Regions from separate parts of the Pantoea sp. USHLN298 genome, predicted to be linked through region 2. Evidence: riboswitches for the same ligand, from Rfam matches in the RefSeq annotation. Region 2 holds a riboswitch; each other region holds the start of a gene.
The links. A riboswitch is a leader RNA that binds a small molecule or an ion and turns the genes downstream of it on or off. The one in region 2 is predicted to bind thiamine pyrophosphate.
Positions count from the first base shown of each region.

Region 1 (4,200 bases), on a different contig from region 2:
GCGCCAGATGTCGCTGCAGTTCCGCCAGTCCCTGTGGTGCCGAGGGCATCTCTTTGGTCCGGGTCGGGAAAATGTGGCCCAGCGCGATATAAGAGGGCTGAATAGCCAGAGCACGATCCAGTTCGGCATCATCATGGGTAGAAATACCGAGCCGTAGTCCGGCCTGGTGGATCTGCGCCAGGTCTGCCACCTCCAGATCTTCCTGGCCCAGATGCACACCGTAGGCGTGATGTTTAATCGCCAGCCGCCAGTAGTCATTGATAAACAGGCGCGCATCGTAGCGTTTGCCCAGCGCAATCGCCTGGGCGACAGCGGCTTCGGCGGCCTCGTCCGGCTGGTCTTTGATGCGCAGTTGCAGAGTACGGACGCCCGCGTCCAGCAGGCGTTCGATCCAGTCAACGCTATCGACTACCGGATAAAGCCCAAGGCGCGGCGCGGTAGCAGGAAATGCAGTCATTGTTACTCCTCCTTCATGGCATCGGCGGGGTGGTAAAGCTCACCACCGCGGCGGCGAAATTGTTCAGACATCTGAGCCATACCCACCTCAATCGGCTCAGCGCTGGCTTGCTGGCGTGCGGCAAAATCCCGCACCTCCTGCGATATTTTCATTGAGCAGAACTTTGGGCCGCACATTGAACAGAAATGCGCCACCTTGCCTGACTCCTGCGGCAGGGTTTCATCATGCATGGCGCGCGCGGTATGGGGATCGAGCGCCAGATTAAACTGATCTTCCCAGCGAAATTCAAAGCGCGCTTTTGACATCGCGTTATCGCGGATCTGCGCACCCGGATGGCCTTTGGCGAGATCGGCGGCATGAGCGGCAATCTTGTAGGTGATCAATCCCTGCTTCACATCCTCTTTATTTGGCAGCCCAAGATGCTCTTTGGGGGTGACATAACAGAGCATGGCGCAGCCAAACCAGCCAATCATGGCGGCACCGATACCTGATGTAATGTGGTCATAGCCGGGCGCAATGTCAGTAGTGAGCGGCCCAAGCGTATAGAAGGGCGCTTCATGGCAATGGTCGAGCTGCTCCGTCATGTTTCGGCGGATCATATGCATCGGGACGTGGCCGGGGCCTTCAATCATCACCTGCACATCATACTCCCAGGCGATCTTTGTCAGCTCTCCCAGCGTACGCAGTTCGGCAAATTGCGCTTCGTCATTCGCATCCTGAATCGAGCCTGGGCGTAAACCATCTCCCAGCGACAGTGAGACATCGTAGGCGGCACAGATTTCACAGATTTCGCGGAAATGCTGATAGAGAAAGCTCTCCTGATGATGCGACAGACACCATTTCGCCATGATCGATCCGCCGCGCGAGACAATACCGGTCAGCCGTTTTGCCGTCATCGGCACATAGCGCAGCAGCACGCCAGCATGGATGGTGAAGTAATCAACCCCTTGTTCCGCCTGTTCAAGCAGCGTATCGCGGAACACCGCCCAGTTAAGCGCTTCGGCCACGCCGTTCACTTTTTCCAGCGCCTGATAAATCGGCACTGTGCCGATCGGCACCGGGCTGTTTCGCAAAATCCACTCGCGCGTTTCATGAATATTCCGGCCGGTAGAGAGATCCATTACCGTATCGGCGCCCCAGCGCGTTGACCAGACCAGCTTTTCGACCTCCTCCTCAATCGATGAGCTGACCGCTGAATTGCCGATGTTGGCATTTACCTTGACCAGAAAGTGACGGCCGATAATCATCGGTTCCGATTCAGGATGGTTAATGTTGGCGGGGATAATGGCCCGACCCGCGGCCACTTCCTGACGGACAAATTCGGGCGTGATGTTATCCGGCAGTTGCGCGCCAAAACTATGGCCGGGATGCTGTTGCAGCAAAATCTGGTCGCGGATTCGCTCACGGCCCATATTCTCTCGCAGGGCGATAAACTCCATTTCCGGCGTAACGATGCCCTGACGCGCATAATGCATCTGTGTGACGCAACGGCCGGTAAGGGCGCGGCGCGGCACAGGCAGCGCGTTAAAACGCAGATGATCGAGGCTTTCATCCGCCAGACGCTGCTGGGTATAGCCTGAACTGCGCTGCGGCAGTGGCTGGCTGTCATGACGTTCTTCGATCCAGCCGGCACGCAGTTTCGTCAGTCCGCGATGCAGATCGATCTGCGCGGCGGGATCGCCATAGGGGCCGGCGGTATCATAGACCGGCACCGCATCATTCGGCTCATAGCGCGGCTGATCCTGGCTGCCACCGATGTGGGTCGGGCTGAGCCTGATTTCGCGCATTGGCACACGAATATCCTCCCGGCTGCCGGTGATCCAGATACGTTCAGAACGGGGGAACGCGTTGCCGCCTTGCAGTGAATCGATAAATTCCTGGGCCTGGGCACGCTGTTCACGACGGGTCATTTTTGAGTCAGACATAGCAATCTTCCAGTTGAGTGGGAATGATGCTTGTCCGGAGTTCGGCAGGAGTAACAGCACGGGCAGCGCAAGACACTGGCGTACTGGCAATATTTACTCTTGTTCCCTTCGCAGGTTCTAACCTGATCAGGTTCCGCGGATCCCGAATTAACGGTCTCAGCCCAATTGGGCACTCCGACAAGAAGACGTTTTACGCTGCGCCGATAGGCACCGGCTTAAAACGATAACTTTTAAACAGAAAAAAGGTTCATCAGGCCTGAGCCGCCAGAACCCTTTCAGCATAAAAGGGCTGTAACAGAATCACAACCCCTTTACCGGTGATTAACGTTACGCCGGACGAGCCATCTGGCTGTCATTGGCTACCGGCGGGGGGGCCAGATGGTTGTCCCATGCCAGCTGGATCAGCTTGTCTTCCAGCGTGAAGCGCGCTTCCAGCACTTCACCAACTTCAGACAACGCCTGCTGGAACGTCATGCAGTTATCGTCATCGATCGCCTGCTGCAAATGGCCATCGTACAGTTGCATCAGGCGCTCGGTGTTGGCTTCCAGCGGCGGGTAAACCTGGGCCGCTGCGATCATCGGGCTGTCACCGCTCATCTCGCTGATGATGCGCTCATAAATACTAAAGTGACCGGCGGAGAGATAATCGACCAGGCCATGACAGAAGTTATCCAGCGCCTGCTCATCGAGGCGGGTCAGAGCTTCTTTTTTCGGTTTCAGGCCGACCAGATGGTAATAGGTCACTAACAGCTGGCGACGGGCTTCCAGCCACGAATCGACCAGTTCGTTACTGCCACCTACGCGTTCGGCCAGGACGTCTAACTGGTTAAGCATATCTAACTCCATGTGAGTTATAGTTGTTTATCTACACACTTAACATCAGGACTTCAGCGTGCGAGTTGACGCTAAGGATGACGAAATAAATGCAATGCGAAATCTCAAGCGTAGACGCTGGATGGTGGATTGTCAGCCACGAGCAGAAACTTTGGTTGCCACAAGGTGATTTACCCCACGGAAGCGCCGAAAATTTCGGTCTGACTGGCACGAAAGCCCGACTGATTGGCGAGTGGCAGGGGGAAAATGTCTGGCTGATTTGCGAGCCGCGTTCAGAAAGCATGTTCTCGGTGCGGCAACTGATCGATCTGGATGTCGGGCTGTTTCAGCTGGCAGGTCGCGGCGTGCAGCTGGCGGAGTTCTACCGTTCGCATCGCTGGTGCGGCTACTGCGGCCACGAAATGCACCACAGTAAACATGAATTTGCCTGCCTGTGCAGCCATTGTCGCGAGCGATATTATCCACAGATTGCGCCCTGCATCATCGTAGCGATCCGCCGTGGCGACCAGATCCTGCTGGCTAATCATGCCCGCCACCGCAATAAGGTCTATACCGTGCTGGCCGGTTTCGTCGAAGTGGGCGAGACGCTGGAGCAGGCGGTGGCGCGGGAAGTGATGGAAGAGAGCAACATCCGCGTTAAAAACGTGCGCTATGTCACCTCTCAGCCGTGGCCCTTCCCGCAGTCGCTGATGACGGCCTTTATGGCGGAGTTTGACAGCGGCGATCTGCAACATGACGGCAAAGAGCTGTTAGATGCCGCCTGGTTCCGTTTTGATGCCTTACCTTTGCTGCCGCCACCGGGCACCGTGGCGCGTCGCCTGATTGAAGATACCGTCGCCCTGTGCCGCGCCGGAGCGTGAAAGTGCTACACTACACGCCTGAAATTGAGAGAGTAATAAGATGAGTGAACTGAAGAACGACCGTTATTTGCGTGCCCTGTTGCGTCAGCCAGTTGATGTGACGCCGGTGTGGATGATGCGCCAG
Region 1 covers NZ_JBBCRO010000011.1:6,920-11,119, reverse strand. The annotation lists gene thiE (thiamine phosphate synthase) at 1-457, opposite strand, end outside; gene thiC (phosphomethylpyrimidine synthase ThiC) at 460-2,382, opposite strand; TPP riboswitch at 2,469-2,569, opposite strand; gene rsd (sigma D regulator) at 2,710-3,216, opposite strand; gene nudC (NAD(+) diphosphatase) at 3,306-4,076, shown strand; gene hemE (uroporphyrinogen decarboxylase) at 4,117-4,200, shown strand, end outside.
Region 1: it holds a riboswitch for thiamine pyrophosphate, as region 2 does, so the genes downstream of both, thiC (phosphomethylpyrimidine synthase ThiC) here and thiM (hydroxyethylthiazole kinase) in region 2, are expected to answer to the same signal.

Region 2 (4,200 bases):
AAGCTGGCGTGGGAAACGGTCGAGAACATCAAAGCGGCGATGGACCGGGTGCGTTTTCTGACGCTGAGTGAAGTTTCCCCGCCGGAAAGCCTGATTGAGCAGCATGAGGAGATTTTCGCGGCGTTAAAACAGCACGACCCTGACGCTGCCGAAGCGGCGATGCGCCGCCATCTGCAGGAGATGATCTTCTCGATTACCCCTATAGCCGAGCGCAACAGCGCATGGTTTGAAGCCCCCTGATACCGCTGCGTCGCCCTGTTCAGGGACGACGCAACGCTGTTACCACCATTGATGAAAGTGGTGTACCGGCCCAATCCCCTGCCCGACCTCCAGTGAATCTGCCTGCAACAGCGCCTGCTGCAACCAGGCTTTGGCCTCAGCCACCGTATCTGCCCAGTTCGCATAGCGGGGACGCAATGCCGCCAGCGCTGCTGACAGCGTACAACCGGTGCCGTGGGTATGCCGGGTATTGACGCGCGGCGTGCTGAACCGCAGCTGATCCGAAGGCGTCAGCAGCCAGTCCGGACTGTCGTCAGCCGTAAGATGTCCGCCTTTCATCAATACCGCCTGACATCCCGCTGCCAGTAACGCCTCGCCCTGCGTCCGCATCTGCGCTTCATTCTGCGCTACGGCACATCCCAGCAACGCCGCCGCCTCCGGCAGATTCGGCGTGATCAGCGACACCTGAGGCAGTAACAGTTCGCGCACGCTGGCAATTGCATCCGGCGAGAGCAGCGCATCGCCGCTTTTCGCCACCATCACCGTATCCAGTACCACAAAGGGAATTTCAGCGCGCTTCAGCCGTGCCGCGACCCGTTCTACTATCGCGGTTTCCGATAACATGCCGATTTTCGCGCTGTCGATACGCACATCATCCAGCACTGAATCGAGCTGAGCGGCGACAAAGTCAGGATCGATGCGGTAGACCGACTGGACGCCTCGGGTATTCTGCGCCACCAGCGCGGTGATCACGCTGGTGCCGTACGCGCCCAGCGCCGAAAAGGTTTTCAGATCGGCCTGAATCCCCGCTCCGCCGCTGGGATCGGTACCGGCGATAGTCAGGGCATTAATGCGCTTCATGGTTCACCTCCAGCGTCCAGAGCGCATCAAGAAACGCCGTGGCAAAACTGCCGGGACCGGTCGAGCCTGCCGCTGCCTGCTCACCGGCGCGTGCCATCACCTGACAGGCCGTCGCCACGTTGAGCAGCCGGTCACCGGTCAGACTGCTAAAGGCAGCCACCACCGCCGACAACGCGCAGCCGGTGCCGACCACCCGCGTCATCAGCGGGCTGCCGCCGTGAATGGCAAAAGTCCGCAGACCGTCGGTAGCGTAGTCCACTTCGCCGGTCACGATCACCAGCGTCTGATAGTCACGGGCCAGTTGCCGGGCCGCCTCCAGCGCCACATCCGCCTGATGCAGGCTGTCTACTCCGCGTCCGCCGCTGGCCTGCTGCGCCAGCGCCAGAATCTCTGAGGCATTGCCCCGGATCACCGCCGGTTGCTCGGTCAGCAGCTGCTGACAGAAAGTCGTGCGCAGCGTCAGTGCTCCAACGGCCACCGGGTCCAGCGTCCAGGGCGTGCCGGCCTGACGGGCAGCCGTGATCGCCGCCTGCATCGCCTGCTGGCGCTCAGCGGTCAGCGTCCCGACATTAATTAACAAGGCATCGGCAAACCCGCTGAACTGCGCGGCCTCCTCTGCATCAATCACCATCGCTGGCGAAGCGTTGAGCGCCAGCAGCACATTGGCGGTAAAGTTTTGAACCACGTCATTGGTCATGCAGTGCACCAGCGGTGACTGGCGACGGAAGCGGTGCAGAATGGGCGCGAATTGCGCAGCAGAAAGGTGTTGAGATTGATGATTCATCATAGCTCCCAACCGGCGAACAAGAAGGCGAATGCGGTCAGGCATCAGACTTCCCTACGCTGGCATTATCCAGTTCAGGTTCAACGGGTATTTCTCAGCCTTCACGTGGAAGGGCACCCCGAGTCATGTTACAGCCTGCAGCATAAGGAGCCGCCGCAGCGAAAGCAAGACACCCCGCGCGATCAATCCTCGCGCCGGTAACTCTTCGTAGGATCCCGATCAATTCCTGTGACGGCAAAAACAGGCTTAATGCTGCGGGCTATAAATACACCTTTTTTTAGGTAGGTAATATTAGCGCCCTGCGGGGATGTTATTTCCATTGATAAGCTGCATCACGCCATAAGAATTAGCCTGAGCACAGCATCGCAAAAAAAACACCTACTTTCAGTGAGTTGAGCGACTGTTGAAGCGGAAATTCATACTATTCAGGATGTATGATGCGATTATCATCGTTTATTCTTCACCGCCATTGATGGCAGGAAATTAATATCGAACGTAACGGTGCCACTGCGCCAAACGGCAGAGACTATATTCCACTTATATTTCCGTCCGCTGTTCGGGCTGCGGCGAAATGATTCATCGTGTCTATTATCGCGATATCAGCGATCGGCAGCCGCGCCGCGGGCTGAGGTGAAATCACACTGTCAGGCTTTAATTCAATTAGTCGCCACTAAGCATTTCTCTGCCAGGTGTGGCTATAAAACCCGTTATCTTTGCTCACGCGCAGACAATCATCCTTTAGCCAGGCAAAGAGCCTGGACCACCCATTGATGCGGGAATTTATGGTGATTGACGATTCTCTGTGACAAGCGTACTACCGCCTGAACTATTGATTCTTGTGCCGTTAGTGTAAATCGGGCGGCTTGTGACAGGAACATTGCCTTTAAGCCTGTCAAATCGGTTTAGAAACAGACGGAGAGCGCCTTTGAGCAGGACTTATAATTTATATATTGCGTCGGCTTACTGCCTGTTAACACCGCTCTCAGATAAAAACGCTTCGGGCATTCTCCGTCTTTCTACTCGTCACGAAATGTCAGATTATTTCATTTTCTTTCCCATCACATATGTATGCGCAACGATGCGATCATCACCCAGCATCTCCATACCAAACAGAATTTCGTCGATATTTTTCGCCTGCTTGTTACGCTCAGACAGAATCGGACCGGCCAGAGGGTCGAGCACCACAAAATCGGCTTCTTTGCCAGGCGTCAGACTGCCTATTTTATCCTGGAGGGACAGCACCGTAGCACCGCCAAGCGTAGCCAGATAGAGATTTTCCCTCGGCGTGAGAGAGTGCACTTCTTCTGGCTTATCAGTAAACGCTTTCCGCATTTGTGTGACTTTATAAGCCTCATCCATTGTCTGAATAACAGATAAACTGGTACCGGCACCTACGTCCGTCCCGAGGCCCACAGGAATATGATATTCTCTTGATTTATCCAGGTTAAAGAGCCCGCTGCCCAAAAAAAGATTTGAAGTAGGACAAAAAGCAATATTAGCGTTCTTCTCTGACAGCACCCTGAAGTCATCATCGTTGAGATGGATCGAGTGGGCAAAAATCGATTTTTTGGTTACCAGCCCATGTTTATCATAAACATCCAGGTAGCTGCGACTTTGCGGGAATAGCTGTTTTACCCATTCGACTTCCTGGTTGTTTTCAGCTAAATGGGTATGCAGATAAACATCGGGATATTCTTTAAGCAATCTTCCTGCGACTGCCAACTCCTGATCCGTTGATGTCGGCGCAAAGCGAGGTGTGACCGCATAATCCAGCCGTCCTTTGTGCTGCCATTTCTCAATCAGCAATTTGCTCTCTTCATAGGCTGACTGCGGCGTATCCAGCAATTCTGCAGGTGCGTTTCGATCCATCAATACCTTGCCGCTAATCATGCGCATATTGCGTTTTAACGCCTGCTCAAAAAAAGCATCGACTGATACCGGTGAACTGGTCGCAAATACCAGCGCAGTGGTCGTCCCGTTGTTGATCAACTGGTCAAGAAATTCTGCTGCTTCCTGTGAAGCATAGTGATGGTTTTTATATTTTATCTCTGTTGGAAAAGTATAAGTATTAAGCCAGCCAATCAGCTGTTCACCATATTCACTGATCATCGTGATCTGAGGATAATGAACGTGAGTATCGACAAATCCAGCAGTAATAATTTTGCCGCTGTAATCGACGGTATTATCAACAGGCTGATCTTTCAACGATATATAGTCACCTGATTTAACAACGCGTCCGTCTTTTACAATAAGATAGCCATCCTTAATATAAACCGTGGCCTCTGAGTCATTGGCGGGATCCCCTTTAAAATAAAGGATATCACCTCGATACCCAA
Region 2 covers NZ_JBBCRO010000003.1:178,322-182,521, forward strand. The annotation lists gene WFK59_RS08815 (GntR family transcriptional regulator) at 1-240, shown strand, start outside; gene thiD (bifunctional hydroxymethylpyrimidine kinase/phosphomethylpyrimidine kinase) at 280-1,080, opposite strand; gene thiM (hydroxyethylthiazole kinase) at 1,067-1,864, opposite strand; TPP riboswitch at 1,899-1,995, opposite strand; gene guaD (guanine deaminase) at 2,903-4,200, opposite strand, start outside.

Region 3 (4,200 bases), on a different contig from region 2:
CAGCGCATTGGTGAAGATCACCAGCCCATCCGCCGAGTCCGGCAGGCCGACGGTGGCGTTAAACAGCAAAAAGAAACCGGTCGCCAGCACGATCCCGGGCATGGCCAGAATCAGCATACCGCTGGTGTCGATCAGCTGCGCCGCGACCGGATGCTGGCGCAGGCGCAACTCGCGACTGCTCCACAGCAGCATCAGCGTCAGTGTGACACAGAGCAGACCGGCACCCAGCGCAATACGCAACGAGGTCAGCGTCGCCTGCCACAGTGCTGGCTGGGCCAGCGCGCCGCGCAACCCGCCGTGCAAACCATCCACCACCACTGCCGCCAGCGGCGGCAACAGCAGCAGTAACGCCAGCACAATCAGCAGGCCATCGGTCAGCTGCGCCAGGCGCGAATCCTGCGGATCGCGCCAGCCGTGCAGCTGGCTGGTGCCGACGGGAATCGCCTTGCTGAAACGCTGGCTAAGCAGCACCAGCGTCAGACAGCAGCCGAGCTGGATCAGCGCCAGCAGGGCGGCCCGTCCGGGATCGTAGTCGTAACTGAGCGCCTGGAAGATCGCCAGTTCAATGGTGGTGGCCTGCGGCCCGCCGCCCAGCGAAAGCACGGTGGCGAAGCTGGCGAAGCAGAGCATAAAGATCAGCGCGCCGGTCGGCAGCAGCTGACGACGCAGCCACGGCCACTCCAGCAAGCGAAAGTGGTGCCAGCCGCGCAGATCAAGCTGCGCCGCCAGCTGGCGCTGTTCCGCCGGAATACTTTCCAGCGCCTGCAGCATCAGGCGCGTCGCCAGCGGCAGGTTAAAAAAGACGTGTGCCAGCAAAATGCCCTGCAACCCATAGGGCGAGAAGCGATAATCGATGCCGATCAGCTGACAAATCTGCGCCAGCCAGCCGACGCGACCATAGACCGTCAGCAAGCCGAACACCGCCACCAGCACCGGCAGCACCAGCGTCATGGCGCACAGGCGCAGCAATAACTGGCGGCCGGGAAAGCGGCGTCGATAAAGGGCGCGGGCCAGCGGCAGGGCGGGCAGCAGCGACAGCAGGGCAGAGAGCAGCGCCTGACCAAAGGAGAAGGCGATAACGTGATGCAGATACGCGTCCTGCAGCACGCTGCGCCAGTCGGTGACCGGCGCGGCATTCCACAGTGAGCCAAAGGCGAACAGCGCCACGCTGATTAACAGCAGCGTGGCGAGCGAACCAGGAATCAGCCAGCGCGGCATCAGCGGCTGACGGCGCGTTGCCACTGGCTAATCCAGCCTGAACGCTGGCTGGCAACCTCTTCCGGCGAGTATTGCAGCGCGGTGGTGGGCACCTTCAGTGTCGAAAATCCGGCCGGCAGGGTGGTGTTGATCACCGGATACATCCAGTTGCCGGTCGGGATGGTGTTCTGGAACGCAGGCGACACCATAAATTGCATGAACTGCTGCGCCAGTTTCGGCTGTTTGCTGCTGGCTAACTGTGCGGCGACCTCAACCTGCAGATAGTGACCTTCGGCAAACGGCGCGGCGGCGTAGTTCTCTTTTTTCTCTTCGATGAGGTGGTAAGCCGGCGAGGTGGTATAGCTCAGCACCAGATCGCCTTCCCCTTTCAGGAACAGGCCGTAGGCTTCACTCCAGCCCTTGGTGACGGTCACGGTTTTCTGCGCCAGCTTTTGCCACGCCTGCGGTGCCTGATCGCCATAGACTTTTTGCATCCACAGCAGCAGACCTAACCCCGGTGTACTGGTGCGCGGATCTTCGTAGATCACCCGCCATTTTTCCGGGCTCTCTACCAGCTCTTTCAGGCTTTTCGGCGGATTTTTCAGGCGGGTTTTGTCATAGACGAAGGCGAAATAGCCGTAGTCAAACGGGATAAAGGTGCTGTCGTGCCAGCCGCCCGGTAGCGTTAGTTGCGCGGTATCGACCTGACTGGCGGCGAACAGGCCGGTTTTTTGCGCCGCCTGCAGCAGGTTGTTATCCAGTCCCAGTACCACATCGGCTTTGCTGTTTTTGCCTTCCATCCGCACGCGATTCAGCAGCGATACGCCATCTTCCAGCGTGACAAATTTCAGTTCGCAGTCGCACTGCGCTTCAAAGGCTTTTTTAATCGCCGGGCCTGGGCCCCAGTCAGCGGAGAAGGAGTCGTAGGTGTAGACCGTGAGCACCGGTTTAGCCGCCAGGACCGGCGTGGAGAGTAACAGCAGCAGTGGCAGAACTTTGTTTAACACTTTGCGCTCCTTCGGGAGAATAGGGGATGAGTCGCAAAGGATCTGAGCAGCAGGTCTCTCAAATCCCTACGTCGGTATTAACCGAATCAGGTTCGACGGGTCTTTCTCAGCCGCACGCGGCACCCCGTTGAGAACGTCACATTCTAGTCATTTCAGCCGTAGCGCGAAAGCGTTACAGCGCGGGCGGCGCAAACCAGGCCGATTTAAAATCGAACCAGCCCAGCGTATTCATCCGTACGCCGCGCATACTGCGCTGACCTTCCAGCAGCAGCCAGTGATGAAACAGTGGATGCAGCCCGGCGTCTTCCACTAACCGCTTACTCCATTCCGCCAGCGGCAGCGCCTTTTCGCGCCAGCGGGCGGCATCAGCCTGCCAGTCAATCGGCAGGCAGTGATGCAGCAGCGGGATCTCATACAGCTGCGCAAACAGTGAATAATTCAGCGGCAGGGTAAAGTTCACGCTGCCGAGCCAGATGTCACTTTCCGCTTCACCCTGATACCAGCTTTCGTAGCTGATCTCGCGGGTCTCCAGCGTGACGCCGTGCTGCGCCAGCAGCGGACGCAATGCATTGGCGATCCCTTCGTGCTCGACGTGCTGGCTATACCAGGTCAGCGTCAGATGGGTCAGGCCGGGCGGCTTTTCTACCGGCGTCAGATCGCGCCGGTGATGCCAGCGCGGCAGCAGGCCATAGGCTGGAAACCAGTAGCGCTGATAACCCACGCCAGCATGATTGAGCAGGGCGATAGGGTTAAACAGATAGCTGACCCAGCGCCGTATCGCCTCGTCGCGGCCCTTCTCTGAGCGCTGATCGAACAGCAAATAGTAGCAACCCTCTTCGAGGCGGCTCTCTTCCTGCACCTCATCTGCGCCGTCGCCCTGCAGACGTACGCCCGCATAGACCAGTTCGTCGCTGATATCCGGCAAGACCCAGATAGAGACGTCATCAATCAGGGCGCGAAAGCCGAAGTAATCATCAAAGGCTTCAATCTTCAGCTGGCTTTCCTGATTGCGGATCACGCTGTACGGGCCGGTGCCAATCGGCTGGCGGGCAAAGTCGCGCAGCGTCGGCCACTCGCGCGGCAGGATCATGGCGCTGACGCTGGCCAGCAACCAGGGTAACCAGTCGTCGGGCTGGTTTAAGGTGATATCCAGCGTCCAGGGCGCGGGCGAGTCGATCTGCTGAATGTGGGAAAACAGCGGCTGCTGGCGCTGACGTTCCAGCGAATCGATCACGTCGGCCATCTCCAGCTCGCGACCATGATGAAAGCGAATCGCCGGACGCAGAAAGAAGCGCCAGTGTAGCGGGGAGGTTTGCTGCCAGTGGTGGGCGATATCAGCCTCGATTTCCCCGTTTTCCTCATTTATGCGCGTCAGGCCGTTGAAAATCTGGCGGGCAATATGGGTTTCGGAGCGGCGCAGGGCGGAGCCGGGTTGAAGATTAAGCAGCGGACGGTAGTAAAGCACCCGCAGAATGTGTTTGCCCTGGCGGAAGCTGCGGCCAAGGTGGGCGCCAATCATCTGCCTGACCTGATTTTTATCGCCGACCAGCTGCACCAGCTGATCGATGCGATCCTGCTCCAGCAGATCCTCCGCCCGCTGCTGCTGTAGCGCCAGGCCGGTGTAGCAAAAAGTGAGCTGCGAGCGCTTACCGCGTCCGGCCTCAGCCTGCCAGATCAACCAGCCGGCAGCCTGCATCCGGTTGAGTAAATTACGCATATGACGACGCGAGCAGTGCAGCAGGTCAGCCAGTTCACTGAGGGTGATCTCCTGCGTCTGACCCTGACAGCTTTGCCACAGGCGAATAAACTGCTGCTTCAGACGAGATGAGGACATAAAAGAGGAACTCCTGCTGAAAAGCGCTCTGTTTTTCTTGCCCTATTTTAAGAGCAAACTTTCCCTTATGGGAAGAGCGGGAGGCATTCAGCAATGAATGGCGTTCGACCCTCATGCCGCTGTTCAGCGGGATGCTTTTCTGAGTAGGGTGCATTTACACCG
Region 3 covers NZ_JBBCRO010000004.1:153,890-158,089, reverse strand. The annotation lists gene thiP (thiamine/thiamine pyrophosphate ABC transporter permease ThiP) at 1-1,242, opposite strand, end outside; gene thiB (thiamine ABC transporter substrate binding subunit) at 1,218-2,204, opposite strand; TPP riboswitch at 2,250-2,341, opposite strand; gene sgrR (HTH-type transcriptional regulator SgrR) at 2,377-4,038, opposite strand.
Region 3: it holds a riboswitch for thiamine pyrophosphate, as region 2 does, so the genes downstream of both, thiB (thiamine ABC transporter substrate binding subunit) here and thiM (hydroxyethylthiazole kinase) in region 2, are expected to answer to the same signal.